3 regions of the Pseudoalteromonas sp. NZS100 genome follow, and region 1 is predicted to be linked to each of the others. Evidence: predicted binding sites of a transcription regulator. Region 1 holds the regulator's gene; each other region holds the start of a gene.
The links. Region 1 encodes FliA, which starts transcription of late flagellar genes. Its sites were predicted from a motif close to CTAAAGNTNNNNNNNNNNNNGCCGATA; they were not measured.
Positions count from the first base shown of each region.

Region 2: a site for FliA is predicted at 4,146-4,172, ahead of I6E69_RS10750 (DUF4402 domain-containing protein). Genes of this name have one in related genera too.
Region 3: a site for FliA is predicted at 1,872-1,898, ahead of pomA (flagellar motor protein PomA). Genes of this name have one in related genera too.

Region 1 is NZ_JADYWM010000003.1:276,206-284,207, reverse strand. It holds gene flhA (flagellar biosynthesis protein FlhA) at 1-2,010, shown strand, start outside; gene flhF (flagellar biosynthesis protein FlhF) at 2,032-3,513, shown strand; gene I6E69_RS04705 (MinD/ParA family protein) at 3,506-4,366, shown strand; gene I6E69_RS04700 (RNA polymerase sigma factor FliA) at 4,393-5,103, shown strand; gene cheY (chemotaxis response regulator CheY) at 5,144-5,527, shown strand; gene I6E69_RS04690 (protein phosphatase CheZ) at 5,545-6,318, shown strand; gene I6E69_RS04685 (chemotaxis protein CheA) at 6,334-8,002, shown strand, end outside.
Region 2 is NZ_JADYWM010000008.1:157,952-165,953, forward strand. It holds gene lgt (prolipoprotein diacylglyceryl transferase) at 1-33, shown strand, start outside; gene I6E69_RS10730 (thymidylate synthase) at 44-895, shown strand; gene galU (UTP--glucose-1-phosphate uridylyltransferase GalU) at 919-1,797, shown strand; gene I6E69_RS10740 (SPOR domain-containing protein) at 2,503-3,186, shown strand; gene I6E69_RS10745 (SPOR domain-containing protein) at 3,558-4,112, shown strand; gene I6E69_RS10750 (DUF4402 domain-containing protein) at 4,228-4,830, shown strand; gene I6E69_RS10755 (DUF4402 domain-containing protein) at 4,902-5,318, shown strand; gene I6E69_RS10760 (molecular chaperone) at 5,328-6,158, shown strand; gene I6E69_RS10765 (MSCRAMM family adhesin SdrC) at 6,145-8,002, shown strand, end outside.
Region 3 is NZ_JADYWM010000011.1:1,661-9,662, reverse strand. It holds gene dxs (1-deoxy-D-xylulose-5-phosphate synthase) at 1-398, opposite strand, end outside; gene ispA ((2E,6E)-farnesyl diphosphate synthase) at 504-1,391, opposite strand; gene I6E69_RS12415 (exodeoxyribonuclease VII small subunit) at 1,394-1,636, opposite strand; gene pomA (flagellar motor protein PomA) at 1,958-2,725, shown strand; gene I6E69_RS12405 (flagellar motor protein MotB) at 2,728-3,648, shown strand; gene I6E69_RS12400 (hypothetical protein) at 3,853-4,368, shown strand; gene I6E69_RS12395 (DNA topoisomerase III) at 4,411-6,351, shown strand; gene I6E69_RS12390 (M20 family metallopeptidase) at 6,419-7,729, opposite strand; gene I6E69_RS12385 (tetratricopeptide repeat protein) at 7,841-8,002, shown strand, end outside.

The DNA.
Region 1 (8,002 bases):
ATTTTACCATTACCGCCATTTTTACTCGATATCCTTTTCTCGTTTAATATTGCTCTCGCGTTAGTGGTTTTACTTGTAACTGTTTACACGATGAAGCCGGTTGAATTTGGTATTTTCCCCTCTGTATTACTAATCGCTACAATTATGCGCTTAGCACTTAACGTTGCCAGTACTCGAGTTGTGTTACTTGAAGGCCATAATGGTGGTGATTCTGCCGGTAAAGTAATTGAAGCGTTTGGCTCAGTTGTTATTGGTGGTAACTACGCTGTTGGTTTGGTTGTGTTTTTAATCCTGATCATTATTAACTTTGTAGTAATTACTAAAGGTGCTGGTCGTATTTCTGAGGTATCTGCGCGTTTCACCCTTGATGCAATGCCGGGTAAACAAATGGCAATTGACGCCGATTTGAACGCAGGCTTTATCAGCGCAGAACAAGCGCGTGACCGCCGCGAGGAAGTAACTCGCGAAGCTGATTTTTACGGCTCAATGGATGGTGCGAGTAAATTTGTAAAAGGTGATGCGATTGCAGGTATTGTTATATTAATCATCAATATTGTTGGTGGTTTATTTGTCGGTATGATCCAGCACAATTTGAGTTTTGGCAATGCAATGGAAGTATATACATTACTTACCATTGGCGATGGCTTAGTTGCTCAACTCCCTTCTTTACTGCTTTCAATTGGTACCGCGATTGTTGTAACACGCCAAAATGAGTCGCTCAATATGGGGGACCAATTTAAGAAACAACTAGGCAACGAAAAGTCACTCTTTATTGCATCTGGTATTTTGATCATCATGGGCTTAGTGCCTGGTATGCCGCATATTGCTTTTTTAAGTTTAGGTGCGTTACTGGGTTACTTAGCTTACTACACACAGCAAAGTAAATTAAAAGCTGCTGCGGCAGAAGCTGAAGAGGCCGCTAATGGCGGAAGCGTTGCAACGGGTGTTGCTAATAAACAAGAACAAAAAGAACTTGGCTGGGATGACGTTCAACAGGTTGACGTAATTGGCTTAGAAGTCGGTTATCGATTAATTCCGTTAGTGGACCAATCACAAGGTGGTGAGCTACTTAATCGTATTAAGGGTGTACGTAAAAAGCTTTCTCAAGAGCTTGGTTTTTTAGTACCGCCGGTACATATACGCGACAACTTAGAGCTTGACCCTAATGCTTACAGAATAACGCTAATGGGGGTTTCAACCGGTGAAAGCGAGCTTAAGCATGGCGACGAGCTAGCGATTAACCCAGGACAAGTATTTGGTCCAATTAAAGGGGTTGAAACAAAAGATCCTGCGTTTGGCCTTGATGCAGTATGGATCAAGCCAGATCAAAAAGATGAAGCACAATCACTAGGTTATACCGTTGTAGATTCAGCCACGGTAGTTGCCACTCATATTAGCCAGTTATTAACTAACAGTGCAGCGTTATTACTAGGGCATGAAGAAGTTCAAAACCTACTTGATATGCTTGCTAAAAGCCATCCTCGCTTAGTGGAAGGACTAGTACCTGATGTATTGCCATTAACTGCTATTGTAAAAGTACTACAAAATTTATTAAATGAAGGCGTGGCTATTCGCGATATGCGCTCAATTGTTCAAACCCTTGTTGAGTATGGCCCACGTAGTCAAGACCCTGATGTATTAACGGCTGCAGTGCGTATTTCACTGCGTAGATTAATTGTTCAAGATGCGGTGGGAATGTCATCAGAAATCCCTGTCATAACCTTGGCGCCTGAGTTGGAACAGATGTTGCATCAGTCATTACAAAATGCAGGCGATGAAGGTGCCGGTATTGAGCCAGGACTTGCAGAGCGACTTCAAGTGTCATTGACACAAGCGCATCAAAATCAAGAAATGGCCGGCGAACCTTCTATATTGCTAACGTCAGGAATGTTACGCACTGTGTTATCTCGTTTTGTTAAGTACACCATTCCAGGATTGAGAGTGATGTCTTATCAAGAGGTACCAGACGAAAGACAGATCAAAATTGTAAGCTCGGTAGGCCAACAATAAGATTTTAACAGGGGTTGAATCATGAAAATTAAACGTTTTTTTGCTAAAGATATGCGCACAGCACTTAAAGAAGTTAAAGATGAGTTAGGTGTTGATGCGGTTATTATGTCAAATAAAAAACTGGCTAACGGTGTAGAAATTGTGGCGGCAGTTGATTATGACAAAGCAGCCCCTAAAGTAGCAGCGCAACCACAACGCCCTGCAGAGCCGCGTACTCAGGCGCCACAACAAAGCATGCATAACTTTGTAAAACCAGAGCCACAGCGTGCCAAGCCTGAGCCTCAAGCAAAAGTTGCTGACAGCCTACAAGCATTATTAGAGCGTCAATCACCGCGTCCTCGTTCTCCTGAGCTTGCATCGATGTTTTCACAATCGGGTATTGATACTACTGATAACTATCAAGAACCTGATATGGGGCAGCGTACTAAAAATATGTTTGCTCCTGAAGCTGCTGCGCCAGTTCGTCCACAAACTCAAGCGGATAGCTTAGGTTTTGATGATTTAGACCGCGACTTTGATGATTTAGATAGCCCAGTAACCACTCGCCAACAAGCACCTAATAATGAAAGCGAAGAAATGACAACAATGCGTGAAGAAATGAACGCAATTCGTCAATTACTAGAACACCAAGTATCAGGCTTGATGCAACAAGATATGGCGCGTCGCGATCCAACACGCGCTTGTATGGTTGACCGTTTAGTCGGTATGGGTATTGATAAAGAAGTAGCACAGCAAATGGCATGTTTTGTACCTGATGATGTGTCTCGTAAGCAAGGTTGGAAAGCATTGTTAACTATGGTCGAAGATCAAATGCAAACAACCAATAATGAAATACTTCGCCAAGGTGGTGTATATGCGTTAGTGGGTCCAACAGGTGTGGGTAAAACAACGACAGTTGCTAAGCTTGCAGCTCTAGGCGCACAAAAATATGGTGCCGATAAAGTGGCGTTAATAACCACTGATACATACAGAATTGGTGCTTATGAACAACTTGCAACATATGGCCGTATTATTGGTTGTGGTGTGAAGCAAGTTAAAGATGCTAATGAATTAGCTGAAGTTTTATATCATTTACGAAATAAACGTCTAGTATTAATTGACACAGCAGGTATGAGCCAGCGAGATTTACGTTTAACTGAGCAATTAAACACGTTAATGCGTAACCAACGTGTAGATATTCGCAGCTACTTAGTACTTAGCGCAACAGCACAGATTAATGTATTGCAAGAAACTGTACGCCACTTTAAAAAAGTACAGTTAAGTGGCTGTATTTTCACTAAGTTAGACGAATCATTAAGTTTGGGTGAGATTATTAGTATTGCGATTCAAAATCGCCTTCCAATAGGGTATCTTACTAATGGTCAACGAGTACCAGAGGATATTCGTGTTGCAAATGCTGAGAAACTAGTTAAAAAGGCTGAGCAATTATATTTAAAAAGAACAAAAGCACAACATTCAAGGCACCAAGCAGTGGCGCCAAGCACAGTAGGGATGTATGATTAACACAGTATTAGATCAAGCAAGCGGCCTGCGCAAAATGAGTCAAAACAATAACAACGGCGTAAAAGTTATCGCTGTAACCGGTGGTAAAGGTGGAGTAGGGAAAACAAATGTTTCTCTAAATACAGCTATTGCACTTGGGCAGCAAGGTAATCGAGTATTAGTGCTGGATGCTGACTTGGGTTTAGCAAACTGTGATGTGATGCTTGGTTTACGTGTAGAGCGTAACTTGTCACATGTCTTGTCTGGTGAATGTGAGCTTGATGAAATTTTAGTTGAAGGTCCTGCAGGAATTAAAATTGTACCCGCTACATCGGGTTCGCAAAGTATGGTTGAATTATCACCATCTGAGCATGCTGGGCTAATTCGTGCGTTTAGCGAATTGAATACCGAATTTGATATTTTAATTGTAGATACAGCTGCTGGTATTTCAGACATGGTACTGAGCTTCTCGCGTGCAGCGCAAGATGTAATGGTTGTGGTATGCGATGAGCCGACATCAATCACCGACGCTTACGCACTTATTAAAGTATTAAGTCGTGAGCACGGCGTTTATAAATTTAAAATTGTTGCCAATATGGTTCGCAGTATGCGTGAAGGCACTGAATTGTTTGCAAAGCTATCTAAAGTTACCGACCGCTTTTTAGATGTATCAATGGAGCTAGTAGCAACGGTTCCTTATGATGAAAATATGCGCAAAGCAACACGTCGTCAAAAAGTAATAGTAGAGCTCTTTCCAAATTCGCCAGCCGCTCTTGCGTTTAAAACGCTGGCAACAAAAGCAGTTAAATGGCCAATACCCAACCAACCATCTGGGCATTTAGAGTTTTTCATTGAGAAACTAGTAAACGGTTAATTATGACAACAGTGGTGAATAGAGCTATGGGATATCAATCAACACAAAATTTAAATGTGATTGTTGAGAAGCATGCATCACTTGTTAAAAAAGTGGCATGTCATCTAATTGCTCGATTACCACCTAGCGTTCAACTTGATGATTTAATTCAATCAGGAATGATAGGTTTAATAGAAGCTTCGAAAAACTTTGACGCAACAAAAGGCGCAAGCTTTGAAACTTTTGCCGGTATTCGTATTCGCGGTGCTATGCTTGATGAAATGCGCCGTGGTGATTGGGCTCCTCGTTCAGTTCATCGTAAAAATCGGCAAGTTGCAGAAGCAATTACTGAGCTCGAAAGTAGTCTGAACCGCGAACCAACGGATATAGAAGTTGCTGAAAAACTTGAAATTTCGCTCAATGAGTACCATCATATTTTAAATGATGCGAATACGAGTAAAATATTAGGCATTGAAGACCTTGGTGTAGATGAGGATGTTATTACTCCCGTAGGCCAAGATTTAGCACAAGATAAACCTTTCAATAATGTTAAAAATGATAGGTTTAATGAGTCTTTGCTAAGTGCAATTAAGTCATTACCAGAGCGTGATGCAATGGTGCTTTCTTTGTACTATAACGATGAAATGAATTTAAAAGAAATAGGACATATACTCGATGTAAGTGAATCGCGTGTAAGTCAGATACATGGTCAGGCGATGATTAAGCTTAAAGCTAAAATCAATGACTGGATAAATTAGTAGTAAGTAAACAAAGGTTAATACCTCACTGGGGGATGTTTTGGATAAAAACATGAAAATTCTTGTAGTTGATGATTTTTCAACGATGAGACGCATTATAAAAAACCTGTTACGTGACTTAGGTTTCACTAACGTTCAAGAAGCTGATGATGGGTCTACAGCTTTGCCTATGTTGCAAAATCAAGTGTTTGATTTTGTAGTTACGGATTGGAATATGCCTGGAATGCAGGGTATTGATCTTTTAAGAGCAATACGTGCAGACGAGAAGTTAAAACATATCCCTGTATTAATGGTAACGGCAGAGGCTAAAAAAGAACAAATAATAGCTGCAGCGCAAGCTGGCGTGAATGGTTATATTGTTAAGCCATTTACGGCTGGAACATTAAAAACTAAATTAGAAAAAGTATTTGAACGCTTAGGCTAATGATGGGGGAGAGGCTTATGCCAGCACCAGCTGCGCCTCAAATAACGTTAGAACAAGCTCGTCAGCTCGTTGTTTTTTTAGAAAATGATGAGCAAGATAAAGCAAATCAGTTGATTTTAGAGGCTGCATCTAAAGAGCAGTCTGAATTATTTGCTGAAGTTGGAAAGTTGACTCGTCAACTGCACGAAGCTCTTAAAAGTTTTGAGCTTGATACTCGCTTAAGTGACATAACTACAGATGCGATTCCAGATGCTAAAAAGCGGCTTAATTATGTTATAGAAATGACAGAAAATGCGGCTAATAAAACAATGGATGCAGTGGAAGCGAGTCTTCCTATAGCCCAACAGTTAGCGGACGAAATATCTCATATCAAACCGACATGGGATCGTTTAATGAGCCGCGAGATTGAGCTTGGTGAGTTTAAGCAACTTTGCCATAGCATCGATAAGTTTATGAACAACTCTCATCATAAGACTGATGAGCTTCAAAACTTAATGACAAATGTATTAATGGCTCAAGACTATCAAGACTTAACAGGTCAAGTTATTCGCCGTGTTATTGAACTTGTTAGGGAAGTAGAAGAAAGTTTACTTCATCTTTTAACTGCGTTTGCTGAACAAGACGACAGTAACAGCACCGCGAATAAAGTAGAACAACAAAAAATAAAAGAACCAGTTGCCACACAAACTTTAGCAGGTCCTGAAGGCCCTATTATTGATAAAGAATCGCGTAATGATGTTGTATCTGATCAAGATGAAGTTGATGATCTTTTATCAAGTTTGGGCTTCTAAGAGGAGAGTAACTGCATGTTTGAAGTCGATGAAGATATTTTACAAGACTTTCTTGTAGAGGCTGGAGAAATCCTAGAGCTTTTATCTGAACAGTTAGTTGAGCTGGAAAATAATCCAGAAGATACCGAGTTACTAAACGCTATATTTAGAGGTTTTCACACTGTAAAAGGTGGTGCAGGCTTTTTAGCTATGACAGAACTTGTTGATGCTTGTCACGGTGCCGAAAACGTATTTGATTTACTACGTCAAGGCGTGCGAACAGTCAACTCAGAGTTAATGGATGTTATTTTACAAGCACTAGACACCATTAATGAGATGTTTGCGACTATCCAAAACAGAGACAAGCCTGAACCTGCAGATCCTGAATTACTTCATACTCTTCATATCTTAGGTCTACCTCCAACAGAAGCCGAAGCCACTGAAGCCTCTTCACAAATAGAGGTTGAACAACCTCATAATGAAGTGGTGGATACACCAGTAGCTGATGATGAAGATCCGTTTGCATTTGATGAACTATTTAGCGGAGCGCCTTCGGTTAGCGATGCTGAAATAGATGAAATCACTGAAGACGAATTTGAAAGCTTACTTGATGAGCTGCACGGTAAAGGACAAGGTCCTGCAGTTGAAAAACCAGTAGCAAGTAGTAGTGATTTTAATGGTGATATTACTGATGATGAATTTGACAGCTTATTAGATGAGTTACATGGTGTTGGCAGTTTTGGGGAAGTTACTAGCAAACCTGAACAAAATAATGCCAATAAAACACCTGTAGAACCAGCTACACCAGCTACACCAGCGGCTAATGCAGTTAATTCATCAGATGATGAAATTAGTGATGACGAATTTGAAGCGCTTCTTGATGAACTTCATGGTAAAGGTACTGCTCCTAAATCGATAGAAAGTGCGCCAACTGCAAAACAACCTGAACCTGTTTCACCGCCAGCTAAACAAGTGAGTGAACCAGTAAAAAAAGCTGCGCCAGCTAAAGCTCCTACTCCAAAACCAGTTGAAAAAGCGCCAGAGAAGCCAGCAGCTAAAGCACCACCAGCAGCAGCTCCAAAAAAATCAGCGCCACCAGCAGCAGAAACCACCGTTCGCGTAGATACAAAACGACTCGATCAAATTATGAATATGGTTGGTGAGTTAGTTCTTGTACGAAATCGTTTGGTTAGTTTAGCGACTAACTCAGACAGTGAAGCGATGGGTAAAGCAATCTCTAACTTAGATGTAGTGACTGCGGATATTCAAGGTGCGGTTATGCAAACGCGAATGCAACCAATTAAGAAAGTATTTGGTCGCTTCCCTCGCGTTGTACGCGACTTAGCACGTAGCTTAAATAAAGATATTGATTTAAAACTTATTGGTGAAGAAACCGATCTAGATAAAAACTTAGTTGAAGCACTTGCCGATCCGCTTGTGCATTTAGTTAGAAACTCAGTTGACCATGGTATTGAAATGCCCGCTGTTCGTGAAGCTGCAGGTAAGTCTAGAACAGGTAATGTTACTTTATCAGCGTCTCAAGAGGGCGACCATATTTTGCTAACCATCAAAGATGATGGTGCAGGTATGGATGCTGAGAAACTGAAAAAAATTGCAATTAGTAAAGGCGTACTCGATCATGACCAAGCGAGTCGACTTTCTGACACCGAAGCATATAACCTGATTTTTGCACCTGGCTTTTCTA
Region 2 (8,002 bases), on a different contig from region 1:
AAACCACAACACGTTACACCAGCTAAGGCATAATAAGAAAAGCATGAAACAATATTTAGAATTATGTCAGCGTATTGTTGACGAAGGGCAGTGGGTCGAAAATAAACGTACAGGTACGCGTTGTTTAACCGTTATCAATGCTGATTTAGAATACGATGTGGCTAATAATCAGTTTCCGATGATCACTACACGCAAAAGTTACTACAAAGCAGCGATTGCTGAATTGCTAGGATATTTACGCGGGTACGACAGCGCTGAGCAGTTTCGTGAAATTGGCTGTAAAACATGGGATGCTAACGCAAACGATAACAATGCATGGCTTAATAACCCTAACCGTAAAGGTGAGGATGACATGGGGCGTGTTTATGGCGTACAAGGCCGTGGTTGGCAACGACCAGATGGCTCAACGCTTGATCAGCTTTCAAAAGTTATTAATAACTTAAAAAATGGCATTGATGACCGTGGTGAAATAATCACGTTTTATAATCCAGGTGAGTTTGAGCTTGGTTGCTTGCGCCCGTGTATGCATACACACACTTTTTCGTTACTTGGCGATACGCTATATTTAACGTCATATCAGCGAAGCTGTGATGTGCCACTTGGCCTTAATTTTAATCAAATTCAGTGTTTTGTGTTGCTTGCGCTAGTGGCTCAAATTACCGGCCACAAAGCGGGTAAGGCGTATCATAAAATTGCTAATGCACATATTTACGAAAACCAACTTGAGCTGATGCGTGATGTGCAGTTAACGCGTGAGCCATTTGCATCACCTCAGTTAAAAATTAATCCAGAAATTAAATCATTAGAAGACATAGAAACGTGGGTAACACGAGACGACTTTGAAGTAACAGGCTATCAATGCCACGAAGCGATTCAATACCCATTTTCAGTATAATAAAAGATTAAGGAAAACATAAAATGAAAGCAGTGATCCCAGTAGCAGGCCTTGGTACTCGTATGTTACCAGCCACTAAAGCAATTCCTAAAGAAATGCTGCCAGTGGTAGACCGTCCTTTAATTCAATATGTAGTAAACGAAGCCGTTGCTGCAGGCATTAAAGAAATAGTGTTAGTAACTCACTCAAGTAAAAATTCAATCGAAAATCACTTCGATACGAGCTTTGAACTAGAAGCTACTTTAGAAAAGCGTGTAAAGCGGCAACTACTTGCCGAAGTGCAAGCAATCTGCCCTAAAGACGTAACCATTATTCACGTACGCCAAGGTGAAGCAAAAGGCTTAGGCCATGCTATTAGTTGTGCTGCGCCTATTATTGGTAACGAACCGTTTGTAGTTATTCTACCAGATGTAATTATTGACGATGTAGAGAGCGATCTTAAAAAAGATAACTTAGCAGAAATGATCGCTAATTTTGAGCAAAATAAGCATAGCCAAATAATGGTTGAGCCAGTACCAATGGATGAAGTAGATAAGTTTGGTGTGGTTGATTTAGGCGATGTTGACCTAAAGCAAGGTGAAAGCTCAGCAATCTTTAATATGGTAGAAAAACCGCCAGTAGACGAAGCACCATCTAACTTAGCTGTAGTGGGTCGATACGTATTAAGCGAAAATATCTGGCCGTTACTTGCAAAAACTCCGCAAGGAGCAGGCAATGAAATTCAATTAACTGACGCAATTGCGATGTTAATGGAACACGAAAAAGTAGATGCATACGCTATAAAAGGCCGTAGCCACGATTGTGGAAGTAAAATTGGTTATTTAAAAGCGACTATTGAATTTGCACTTCGTCGCGATGAATTTGCTGATGAATTAAAGTCATTTATTAAAAAACTGATTTAACAGTTAATATAAATCATGAAAGGCGCCTGCATCGGCGCCTTTTTTATGAGTTTTATCAGGGCCTGTTTATCTTTCAAGGTTAAATTTGCAGCAGGCTGTTTGGTATTTAGGCAAGGCAGAGCCTATGTAGTGTGGTTATTCCCCATAAATAGGCGATAACGTAGCATAGATGCCAAACATGCGCTGCCCGAAGGGTTCTGCCCCGGGGCAATTTACTCTTTGTTGCATACATGGATGTAGGTAAGGGGCGTGAGCAGGACGCGGAAGCTTTACTCGGTTTTTACTTATTCTTACAGGGATGTAAGTCAGTAGAATAACGCAGGAGCAGTTATCGAGCCCACTAGGTTACAAACCTCGCGCCGCGATTAAATGGCCCCTAGATTGAACAAATTTTAATCCTGAAAGGTCAACAGGCCCTAAAATAAAATAAAATAAGGAAAGGAATAGCTCTAAAATAAAAGTTTTTAAGTCATTACAGACATATTGTTATTTATGTTGTAAAGTTTGTGTTAACTGGCATTGAATTTGTATTAAATAATGCTCTCAAGGAAGGGTGGGAGTATGCAACGTTGTGTTTTACAAAACACTGACAAGCATGCGAAGAGCTAAGTTTTATAGCTCACAGCTTAAATAAAGTTAAACGCTTTCTTGTGAGAATGTTTAACTGAAATGTAGTGAAAACACTGCTTTCAGGACAGCAAATACATGTTTATATATAAAAAAAATAACATTGGGCTTTTACTTAGCTTGCTAATGCTTTTATTTGGCACAGCATGCAGCGTTACGCCTGAAAAAAAAACCATTGACGAACAACCTCAAAGTAACTCGCCTGACTACGTCTCAATTACAGCCTTGGAGCTTGCTCAGCTAAAAGATGCTGCAATGCAGTGGCAACAAGCACGCGAAGGTATAGAGCGAATTTTAAGATTAGAAAAAGAAATAACTTACCTCGTAAATCATATTGATATTATAAACAGCAAAGCTATTGCGCAGTCTAATCAAGGGTATAGCAGCAAGTCTGTACGCTTACCTCGAAACACACGTAATGTTAAATCACGCCAACAAGTTAAACAAAACTACAGCAATAAAAAACAAGCTGTAAAATTAAATAAACCAAAACATGTATTTGCTTTGCAGGTAGCTTCGGTTGACTCAGAGCAAGGTGTGGCTAAAGCATGGCAAGAGCTAAATACTAAAGCTGCACCGTTGTTTAGAGACAAAATATTGACTAACGTTGAAACCGCCAAGATAAACGACAAAATGTTTTACAGGCTAAAACTAGGCTCTTACCAAAACTTTAAAAATGCAAAAGCAGACTGTGACGTATTTAAGCTGTATAAACTCGATTGCATAGTAAGTAACTACACCGATAAGCCAGTAAGGCTCTAGCTCACAGCATGTAATATCAATCTGCAATAATATCTAATCAATTTGAAGGATTAGACCTGACGCTAACTTCGCTAATAATTTTTGATATACGACTGCATGAATGCAGGAGGTAGAGCAATGCAGCAGCAATTAGTGATACCAACTAAATGATGAAATTTTGCCTTGTTATCGATATGGCTTTTCTTACTTCAAAAATAGACTACTTAATTAAAAAGTTGCTATAAAGTGGCGCAAAATTTGCTTTAATTTATTATCTTGGTTAGTAGAGTGCTTTTGCAATGCGGTATTTTAAGTCTTGTCATTTAATATCAGTTTTATTCTTATCTTTTTATTTATATGGATGCAGCAGCGCAACTGTAAATAACGAGAGCGTGCAGCATTCTTTAATAACTGATAAACAAGTAAAAGAGTATGTTTCGCAGTGGCACTTACAGCAAGAAAGCATTGGTCGTTTAACTGCTATGGAAGATGATTTACAGCTATTAATTATGGCGTTATCGTCTCAAAGTGAATTAACTGAAAACCCTCCTTTACTTATGCAAAGTAAAACCGATATCACCTATGGTAATCAGCCTTCACAGAATTTGGAACCGACGGCACTAAATAACACTCCCGAAGTAAAAGCACCAAACTTACAAAATTCAGAACTCACCTTAACAGATGAAACTAAAATTGGAGCACAGCTTGGTTGGTATTTAAAGCCAGAGCTTGTTAAAGCAAGAGTCGAAAGGCTTAAGCAATTATACCCTAGTGCATTTACTCAATTTAATTTTACTATGTTTGAACGTAAAAATAATAATATGACTTTGTATGGATTACGTGTAGGTCCATTTAAAAACGATGCTCAAGTAAGTGCGTTTTGTTATTTAGCTAATCAGCTTGATCAAGCATGTAATATTGCTGCTTTTGCCGGAAAACCAATATAATTAATAAATTAGGCCTTTTAAACTTATATAGTATTAAAGTATTTGTACTAATAGTCGATACTAACTATAGTTGGGCAAATATTTGATAAAGCCCATTTTCTTATAAGGATTTAGCATGAAGTTTTATTTTTCAGTATTAGCTATTACAGTAAGTGTCAATTCATCTGCCGTTTATGCAACAAGCGCAGATTTTGAGGCGAAAGTAACAGTTCAAAATGCGGTTGTATTAACTAAGGACACAGATTTAAGCTTTGGTATTATTCGTGCTGTAGCTGATAAAACGGGAGCTGAGCAAGCTAAACTTACTGTAAGCCCTAATCCAGAATCAACCCCAGTATCAATAAGAGAAAACCCTACAAGTCAGAGTGCAATTATTTCTATAATTGAAGATGGGGAAGCAGCTAGCTTCACTGTTTCTGATGTAGTACCTAATTCATTGCTTGTAATTACGAGTCCAGACGATGGTGCTATTGAGTCGGATGATGGTCAAGGTGTAGGCGAACCAGATTTTAGAATTAGCGATTGGAAATTTTTTATAACAAGTGGTGAGAATCAAGGTAATTTGTATTCGTCAACTACCCCAAACCTTAAAGCTGATAGTGACGGTAGTGTTTCATTTAGCTTAGGAGCAACACTTTATACATCATCAAATATATCTACAGTTGATTACCCTGATGGTGATTACTCTGGGAATTTCCAAGTTGAAGTATCTTACTAGCTAGTATGCATATTCAATTTAAGTGCCTAATATATTCTGTTTTATGGCTATTTTTTTTTGTTAGTCATTGTGTGTTTAGTGCAAGCATACAACAAGAAGCGCTTAATTTTGGCACTTTAGTTATCCCTCAAAATAATACTTTAAGCTCTATCACGATTAACCAAAATGGTGAAATAACCACATTTGGTAGTATTTACGTATTAACTGAGGGGAATCCCGCAGAACTTTTATTTACCGATTTACCTCCGCTTACTCAAATATCGTTTAATAAAATGAGTGACTCTACATTGCAAAGTGAAGTACTTGGAGCTAATAGTGCCAAGTTTTCGGTTGTATTAGTGGATTTACCAAGAACGCAAACTAGCGATGAATTTGGAGAGCTTTTACTCAAAGTAGGTGGCCGTTTAATAACGACAGGGACTAGCCAAAGTTACTTAGATGGTAGTTTTATTACTGACACCCAATTAGAAATTACGATTGATTACTAAAGGAAAAACATGCTTTATAAAGTTGTAGTGCTGCTCGCACTGAGTGTATGTATTTTAGGAAAAAATGCATACGCAAATTTACTTATCTCTCCAACCCGTATTAGTTTTGATGAACGTCAACGAACCGCTAAAGTTACCGTAATTAATACGGGTGATGAATATCAAACATATCGTGTTTTATGGAGTGAGAAGCAAGCGCAACCTAGCGGTGGCTACATACAGTTGGCAGAGGCTACAAGCGAAAGTTTAAGTTCAATGGCACGTTTGTCACCAAAACAAATGCGTTTAGCACCTGGTGAAAAACAAACAGTAAAAATAGCAATACGTAAACCTAAAGGTCTAGCTTCTGGTGAGTACCGCTCTCATCTTCTATTTCAAGCATTGCCTGGTGAAAATACTAATAAAACAAGTTCAATAAAAGTTAATATGATTATGAGCTACAGCATTCCTATTTTGTTACGTAAAGACATGAAACAGCCAGAAGTTGCCATAGAACAAGCTAAGCTAGTGCTAAATGAAAGCAATCAACGTCCTCAGTTTTTATTGAATATAAAACGAGAAGGTAAGTTTAGTAGCTACGGTAAATTAAGTGCTTACTTTGTTGATAGCAATAACGAGCAAGTTAAAATTGCAGAAATTGGTAATTTAAGTATTTATCCAGAAGTGGATAATGCGTTTGTAACCCTTAGTTTATTTAGTGACAAAAATTTAGATAAAGCAGGAAAAGTCACTTTTAAATATGAAGGCAGTCAAGAATATAAAGACCTTACATTTGCACAATACACTCTGCCTTTAACTTCACAATCACTTAATGTTTTAACTGTGAATGACGCTAAATAATTTATTGTATGCACTATTACTAAGCATAAGTAGTTTGCTTAGTAATAGTGTAATAGCTAATCCTAATTCTTCCGTGGGGGATGCTTTAACAACACTACGCGCAATTGAACTAAAGCTAACTAAGCCCGTTGAAGTAATTGATTATAAAAACAAAGAAAATCAGCAACAGCGAATCGCCACAGGCGAGTTATTAATACTTTCGCTTTATTTAAACTCATACTACTTAGGTGAAGTTGCAGCAATTAAAAGCGAGCAAAGTGTACAAGTTAGTTTAAGCGACTTATTTGATATTCTACAGTTTGCAATGAATGTTGATGCTAGCAATCGAATTGCTCAAGGTGTAGGAGCAAACCAACAACCTCTTTCTCTAAATGCAGCGGTTACACCCGCTGTATTTACTAGTCCTACACAGAGCTACTTATTAGCAAAAAATCAAATTACCATTGAGGATGATATTTATGTAGATATTAAAAGTTTACATAATGCTTTAAATCTAGAGTTTAATATTGATTACCCCGATTTAGAATTACTTATAAGCTCAGAGAGCCCCTTACCGGTTGAACAACAAAGATACAGACAGTCGCGCAACCTTAAGTCACCTAACAAAAGATCGCCACCAACGCTGCCATGGAAAGCTAGCCCATATAAAGCGCTATCTTCTCCGGTTGCCGACTTACAACTAAATTTTACCGCGAGCGATGATAGACATTCTACGAACTATTCACTTTTAGGCACTCAAGACTTTGCGTATTTATCTGCAGAGTATTTTTTGTCTGGACGAAGTACTGACTTACTTACCAACTCTAGGTTAACGTTTACAAAGCAAAATTTAGACAAAGAAATAAAAAACAGCTTCATGCCTACTGAAATATCTTTTGGTGATGTTATCGCCACGCAAGTAGGTAATAGCTACAGTAGTCAGTATGCCCGAGGTGTTAAAGTTTCTAATAATGTAACCAGCAGAAAAATAGTTAATAACCAAGTTAACTTAAGCGGTGCTATACAGCCAGGTTGGGATGTAGAGCTGTATCGTAATGAAATATTAATAGACCAGCAGCTTAGCCTTGCAGATGGGCGTTATATTTTTGATAATATAAACCTATTATTTGGAGCTAATAATTTTGAGCTTATTTTTTATGGGCCTCAAGGTCAAGTTGAGCGTAAAAGTGATTATTACTTTGTGGACGGAAATCAACTTAAGCAGGGGCAAGGTAACTATGAATTGTCGGTTACTGAACAAGGTAAGCAATTACTAAATAAAAATGTTTCAAGTTCGCAGGGGCAGGGTTGGCAAGTTGCGGGTAGATATGAGCAAGGGCTTACAGATAATATATCTGTATACACTGCTACATCAGGTCAAAAAAATACAGATGACGATCTACTTAAGTATGCATTTGGTACCAATATAAGCTTGTTTGACCGATTATTATTAAATGCGAATGTTGAAAAAAATAATAACAATGAACAAGAATTTGAATTTACAGCCCGAACTCAAATTGCCGAACAATCACTACTTTTTAGTGCTACAAATCGTACCGACGAACAGCAGCAAGATTTTAACAGCTACCAAATAAATTTAGCTGGTGGGCTAATGAATAATACCTATGGACGCCTTTCTTATCAAAATAACGTCCTATATGACGATAGTGATATTAGAGGGCGTTTTAAACAAGTACGCAACCAGTTCAACTACTCATACTCAGGATTTGCACTAAGTAACCAATTACTGTGGCAACAAGACGATAGCTCTAAGAGTACTTTTGGAACAACACGTTTTCAAAAGCGCTTTGGGAGAACCTACACAAGGTTTGGTATAGATTATAGTATATCGCCAGTAAGTGAGC
Region 3 (8,002 bases), on a different contig from region 1:
ATACCTAAGGCAGCTGAAATAGAGGTGCTTGAATGGCCTACGCTAAACGTATCGTATTGGCTTTCATCGCGAAAAGGAAAAGGGTGCAAACCGTCTTTTTGGCGAATAGTGTGCATTTGGTCGCGACGACCTGTAAGGATTTTATGTGGATAAGCTTGGTGACCCACATCCCAAACTAGGCGATCGTCTGGAGTGTTATAAACATAATGTAGCGCAACGGTTAGTTCAACCGTCCCTAAACCAGACGCTAGATGACCGCTACTTTGCGATACTGAGTTGAGTAAATAATCGCGCAGCTCATTGCTAAATGCAGGGAGTTTGTCTTGCGCTAAGTCACGCAATTGGGCTGGCTCGTCAACCAAATTAAGTAATGGATACTTGCTACTATCAAGTGTCATGGTTTTATATATATCCTTCGCTAACATTAATTCATTCAAAGCTTTTACGAATAATTAATGTTGAGTAATAATGTCAGTGCTAATTGCAATACGTATGAGCAAAAATTAGTGGTCACGCTCAATTAGGTAATTTGCTAGCGACGCAAGAAGTGTTGTGTCAGCATCTATATTTGCCAACGCTTCATGGGCTTGTTGTATTAAATTTTGCGCCTTTTCTTTAGCGCCTAGCATACCTAATAACGCCGGATATGTCGCTTTATTCGCGGCAATATCGGAGCCTTGTGGTTTACCTAAAGTAACCGTATCGCCTTCAACATCTAAAATGTCGTCGTGTACTTGAAACGCCAGCCCTATAGCATACCCAAAAATGCTTAAATTTTCTAAGGTTTGTTGATCTGCCTTTTCACTGCACAGTGCACCAAGTGTAATTGCACAATTAATTAAAGCTCCGGTTTTTAGCTTATGTATTCGCTCAAGCTCTTGTACGGTAATTACTTTATCTGTTGCTGCTATATCAAGACCTTGTCCGCCTACCATGCCCTCAAGGCCTGATGCGTGGGCAAGCGTAGCAATCATTTTTACTTGTGTTTGCGACGAGCATGTAAATTTGTGATTCGCAATAAGCTCAAAGGCGAGTGTTTGTAGGGCATCACCAGCTAAAATTGCATTTGCCTCGCCAAATTCTATATGGCAAGTAGGGCGGCCACGGCGTAAGTCGTCATCGTCCATAGCAGGCAAATCATCATGAACTAGCGAATAGCTATGGATACACTCAATTGCAGCAGCAAGTACATGTAAGTCTTGCTGGTTTGCACCGAGCATTTTACCTGTGGCATAAACTAAAAATGGACGTAATCTTTTACCGCCATTAAATAATCCATACTGGGTGGCGTTCTTTACCGTTTCTTCAGTATCGAGAGGCTGTTTAAAATGCTGCTGTAAGGTCGCTACTACATCTTTTTGAGCACGTTCGATATAATTATTTATGCTCACAGCTATTCCATATCATTATCAAAATTCGTAAGAACTGACTTTTCGCCATTCCCCATCAAAATTGATACTTTTTGTTCTGCTTGCTGTAATTTACCTGATGAAGCACTTGCTAATGCAATTCCACGCTCAAATTGCTTTAACGATTGCTCAAGCGATAAGTCACCTTGTTCCATGTCACTAACGATTGTAGATAATTCTTCTAGTGCTTGTTCGAAACTTAAGTTTTCAGGTTTTTTAGTCGCCATCTTTATTTCAGCTTACATAATAAATTTAGGGGTCAATTTTAGGGGGAATGCTAAACTAGGTCAAAGGATGATATTGGTTTTTTACCTTTATAACGTTAAATTATATTTCAAGTGTATTAATAAAGCCTTAATAGCGGTCTGTTAGTTTAATAAATCAATTGATAATTAGGTAGCCCTTATAACTTGATCTAAAATAGTGCTAAAGGCTGCTTTTTATGTTTATTTATAAAAATGGCTTAAGCAATTCAATATGTTGCCGATAAGCAGTTAATAATAAAAGTTTATGATAAGGCCATTAAGCATGAAACTTCTGGAGGAAATGTGGATTTAGCAACCATAATCGGGATCCTAGGCGCAATTGGCTTAATTGTCATGTCTATGTTTATGAGTAGTAGCGGTGAAATGGCTATGTTTGCCGATGCTCCTTCTAGTGTAATTGTATTTGGTGGTTCACTTTTCATTGTTTTATCAAATTTCACCATGTCGCAGTTTTTGGGGATAGGTAAAGTTGTTGCTAAAGCGTTTATGTTTAAAATTGAAACGCCAGAAGAACTTATTGAAAAAGCAGTAGAACTTGCTGATTCAGCTCGTAAAGGGGGCTTTTTAGCACTCGAAGAAGCTGAAATCCCAAATCCATTTATGCGCAAAGGCGTCGACATGCTTGTTGATGGCCATGACGCAGATGTTGTTCGCGCCACACTTCAAAAAGACATCTCTTTAACCACTACTCGACATGAAATGGGCGCAGGCTTATTTAAGTCATTAGCCGATATTGCACCAGCAATGGGAATGATTGGTACTCTAATTGGCTTAGTTGCAATGTTATCTAACATGGATGACCCAAAAGCAATTGGCCCGGCAATGGCGGTAGCGCTTTTAACAACTTTATATGGTGCGTTTTTAGCCAATGTTGTAGCAATTCCTATTCAGGTAAAACTTGAACTGCGTAAAGACGAAGAGGCTATGAATCAGCGTTTAATTTTAGATGCTATTTTAGGTATACAAGATGGCCAAAATCCAAAAGTAATCGAAGGTATTTTGAAAAATTACTTAGCTGAATCTAAACGCAAAGTAGATACCGAGGAGTAATTATGTCTGATCAAGAGTGCAAATGCCCACCACCAGGCCTACCAGCATGGATGGGAACGTTTGCCGATTTAATGTCACTGTTAATGTGCTTTTTTGTACTCTTGCTTGCGTTTTCAGAAATGGATGTACTTAAGTTTAAACAAATTGCGGGCTCTATGAAGTTTGCTTTTGGTGTGCAGAATAAAATTGAAGTAAAAGATATCCCTAAAGGTACCTCTGTTATTGCTATGGAGTTTACCCCAGGCAAACCAGAACCCACTCCAATAGAAACTATTCAACAACAAACAGTAGAAATGACTCAACAAATGTTAGAGTTTCAGGCTGGAGATGAAAGCTCAGCTGGCGGCAGGCAAGAACAACGCGGGGACAAACGTGGTGGCGAATCTCGTAGTACTTCTCAAGAGCAATCGTCAGAGCAAGCAACTTCAGCGGCCGATCAGGAACAAACTAACGAGCTCGTTAAAAAAATCGCGCAGCAGCTTGAAAAGCAAATAATAGATGGCGCAATTGAGCTTGAATCTTTAGGGCAGCAAATAATTATTCGTATTAGAGAGAATGGTTCATTTCCTTCGGGTAGTGCATTTTTACAACCTAAGTTTAAACCCATAATTCAAGATATTGGTGTGCTGTTAAAAGATGTACCTGGCGAAATTACTGTATCTGGCCATACCGACGATTTTCAGGTATCGAATGAGTTATATATTAACAACTGGGACTTATCGTCAAAGCGTGCTGTAGCAGTAGCAAGCGAGCTGCAAACGGTGCAAGGGTTTGATAAAAACCGCATGATGGTAGTGGGGCGGGCTGATACCCGTCCACTTGTTCCAAACGATTCAAATGAAGATCGCCGCAGGAATCGCCGAGTAGAAATATCTATATTACAAGGTAAAGCAAAAGAGTCAGCGCCTATTGATGTACGTTAAGCTATTGCTTGGTATTATATCTCACTACTTTTTGTTTTAATTTAGGGTACTTAATTGCCTAAGCATCTTGGCAATTTCATCATTTTAGCTTACTGTACATTTCCTTAACATATGTAATGGAATGCCCGTGAATAAAAAATATAAGTATAGCGATATGCCTGGAAATGGTACTGGCGGAGATGACGATAAGACGAAAGAATAACAATGCCTTTATGGGTTGATAAGGTAATTACATTTCTTGAACTTAGCTGGGTTTTATTTTTAATCCCAGCTATTGTTGTTTTCTATTTGCGTAAAGATTTTTTAGCATTACGATTTGTATGTGTCACAGGTGTATTTTTCTTATTTGGTGCACTTATATACGATTCTTTAAAAGAGTTTGATAAAGATATTTATATATATAGATATCTTGTCTGGGCGTTTAATGACATAGCTTGGATGGCTTTAATTGCCTATCTTGGGATAAAAGATAAAGTTTATTTATGGCAATGTGTGTTAGGTCAGTTGGTTGTTATAATGGCACCAATTTTACAACTTCTTCGCGTTCTTGATCGCCACCTTTGGGATTTATCTTATAGCACGCTAATGTATAAAACGCTTTTACCTTTAATTAATACGCTCACCGTAGTGGTGTGTTATCTTCCGCTAATTTATATTGTAATTAAAAATAATAAGACAGTAACTGGTAATAATCATAAAAAAGCCCCTCCTTTAAAATAGCTGTGCTAAACTACTGTTTATATAAACAGTGCTGAGCAAGCTATGAAACTCTACATTGCAGAAAAACCTTCACTTGGACGCGCTATTGCTGATGCGTTACCAAAACCACATAAAAAACACGATGGCTATATAGAAGTCGCCAACGGAGATTGTGTCTCGTGGTGTATAGGGCATTTACTAGAACAAGCAGAGCCCGATGATTACGATGAGCGCTTTAAAAAGTGGCAGTTTGATCACTTGCCTATAATACCTGAGCAGTGGAAGTTAAAAGCCAAAACCAAAACTCGCAAACAGCTCACTGTTTTAAAAAAATTAATTAAACAAGCCTCGCAACTTATTCACGCTGGCGATCCAGACCGTGAAGGCCAGCTTCTGGTCGACCAAGTAATAGAAGAAGCTAAAATAAGTCAGGCTAAAAAGCAAAGTACGCAACGTTTACTCATTAGTGATTTAAACTTATCGGCGGTAAAGAAATCATTGGGCACAATGCGTTCTAATCGAGATTTTATTCCGCTAAGTGTATCTGCTTTAGCGCGCTCTCGTGCTGATTGGCTATTTGGTATGAATTTAACACGTGCATACACACTAGCTGGGCAAAAAGCAGGGTTTGGTAATGTGCTTTCGGTAGGGCGAGTACAAACCCCTATTTTAGGTCTTGTTGTTAATAGAGATAACGAAATAGCACACTTTGTATCTAAGCCTTTTTACGATGTACTGGCGCATTTACTTACTCCAGATAACCAGCCATTCATAGCTAAGTGGGTTCCAAGCAAAGCATGTGAGCCACATCAAGATGAAGAAGGGCGAATACTTAACAAAGCTCTTGCAGAAAATGTTGCTTCACGTATTACAAGGCAAAGTGCTGAGCTTACTTCACTCGACCAAAAACAAAAAAAGCAAAGTGCTCCATTACCTTATAATTTATCTGCTCTGCAAATAGATGCCGCTAAAGCATTTGGTATGCCAGCTCAAAAAGTATTGGATATTTGCCAAATACTTTACGAACGTCATAAACTAATTACTTACCCACGCTCAGATAATCGTTATTTACCCAAAGATCACCATCAAGAAGCATCTGCTATTTTAAAGGCAATAAGTGCAAATGGGGGGCAAGGCAGTGAATTAGTAAACGGGGCTGATGTAAAAAAGCGTAGTAAATGTTTTAACGATTCAAAAGTAGCTGCCCATCATGCCATTGTGCCTACGGCTAAGCAGTTAAAGTCAGCGAGTTTGAGCGGTGACGAAGCAAAGGTATATCAATTAATAAGCCGTCATTACTTAATTCAGTTTTATCCCGACTATATATATAACGAAACTAAAGCTGAGGTAATTATTGCTGGTGGGCTTTTTAAAGCAAATGCAAAACAGGATGTAAGCCTGGGCTTTAAGGTATTAATGGGTAAGTCTGAATTAAAAGATGAAGCCTCGCTACCTCCTTTAACTAAAGGTATGCCTCTTTTTTGTGAGCAAGGCGAAGTGGTCGAAAAGCATACATCACCTCCTGCTTATTTTACCGATGCTACATTATTGGCTGCGATGACGGGCATTAGCCGTTATGTTAAAGATCCACAAATTAAAAAAGTATTAAAAGACACTGATGGTTTAGGTACGGAGGCAACACGTGCGGGAATAATCGAGTTGCTATTTAAGCGGCGTTTTTTAAAACGTGAAGGTAAGTCAATTAGAGCGACCGAAACGGGACTTGCTCTTATTAGCGTATTACCACAAGGTTTAGCGAGTCCTGATTTAACCGCAAAGTGGGAGTCGAGCTTAGGTGATATTGCACAGCAGGCAATGAGTTATCAGCAATTTTTACAGCCTTTACTTGCTGACCTAAATGGGTTTGTTCAATTAGCAGCAAACTGCGATAGCAATGCATTTGCGAAGTTACCAAAAACCTCACCTAAAAAACGTTTTGCTAAACGAGGTGGAAAAGCGACCTTTAAAAAGTCGAGTTATAAAAAAAGCTCTGTTGCTAGTTAGCAACAGAGCTATTTTATTAAACCATGTTGCTTAATGTTGAATTGGTATTACTTAACCTAAACTCAGGTTACTTATTAAATAAGGCAACAGCAGCGTTACTCATTGCTTTTATTCCAGTAGGAATAGCAACTTTATAATCTGGCGCAAATTTACTAGAGTGTAGAGAAGGGAGTACCTCACCTGTTTTTATTGAATCTGCATATTGTGCTTGGTTTACGCCTCCTAGCCAAAAGAGGGTAATAGGGATATTTTCATCGGTGCGTCCGTATAGGCCAAAATCTTCACCCGCCATTACAGCTTGTGTTTCAAGTACATTAGTATCGCCAATTGCGCTGGCTATAGAGTTTCTAACAATGTCTGTTTGTGCAGGGTTATTATAAGTAGATGGAATAGATTCATCTTCATGTACATATATTACAGGGTAGTTAGATTCATTTAAGCCAGCACTTTGTGCAATACCTGCGGTGATTCGTTTTATTGCTGCTATTTGAGCGCTTCTTACATCGGGGTTATAGCTTCTAAGAGTGAGTTGTAGTTTTACTTCATCCGAAATCACATTATGTTTTGAACCACCATGAATAGACCCCACTGTAATAACAGAAGGCTCAAGCGGTGAAAGCTCTCGGCTTGTGATTGTTTGCAAAGCAAGTACAGTGCGTGCAGCTATAACCACTGGGTCTATAGTTGTATGCGGATAAGCACCATGACCACCTTTACCTTTAATTGTAATATCGACAGAATCTACACTTGCCATCGTGTATTCATTTTTCATTGATACCTTACCAGCGGGGACGCTAGCGCTTACATGTAAAGCAATTATATGATCAGGTTTTGCATATTTACTAAATAGTCCTTCGCTTAACATCGCTTTAGCACCCCCACCTACTTCTTCTGCAGGCTGTGCAACCATCATTAATGTACCTTGCCACTGTTTTTTATGAGCAATTAACTGCTCTGCAGTTCCAATAAAAGAGCTCATGTGGATATCGTGGCCACAGCCGTGCATTACACCTACTTTTGCACCGCGCTCATCTATTACTTTGACTTTTGAGGCATAGGATTTTCCTGTTTGCTCAATAATAGGTAAGCCATCAGTATCAGTGCGGATCATTACTGTCGGCCCCTCACCATTTTTATAAATACCAACTACACCAAAGCCACCTACATTACTTGTTACTTTAAAACCCAGCTGAGTTAATCTATCTGCTATCTTTTTACCTGTTTTTTGTTCGTGATAAGAGAGCTCTGGGGATTGGTGTAAGTCGAGGTAAAACTTTTCAATAGCTGGCATGGCTTTGCTTAAATTCAAATCGAGTCCATTTGCTTGTACTAATGGGCTTGCTAATAAAAGTATTGCACTTAGGTAAGTTAATTTCATATTTTCCCTTATTGTTGAATATGTATACCGAGTGATTTAGGTATATGACTTGTAATTATTATGTTCACCACCATATAAAAACCTAAATAGACGAATATGGCAATCAATTCAATGAGCAACATAGTTAGTATTAATGCGCAAAACCTTCAACAAGTACTCGGTGAAACATCACAACAAAAATTGGTGTTGCTTAACTTTTTCTCTCCTCAAAGTCCTGACTGCATCGGACAGGCTGCAATTTTAGATAAAGTAGCAGCAGAATATGCAAGCTAT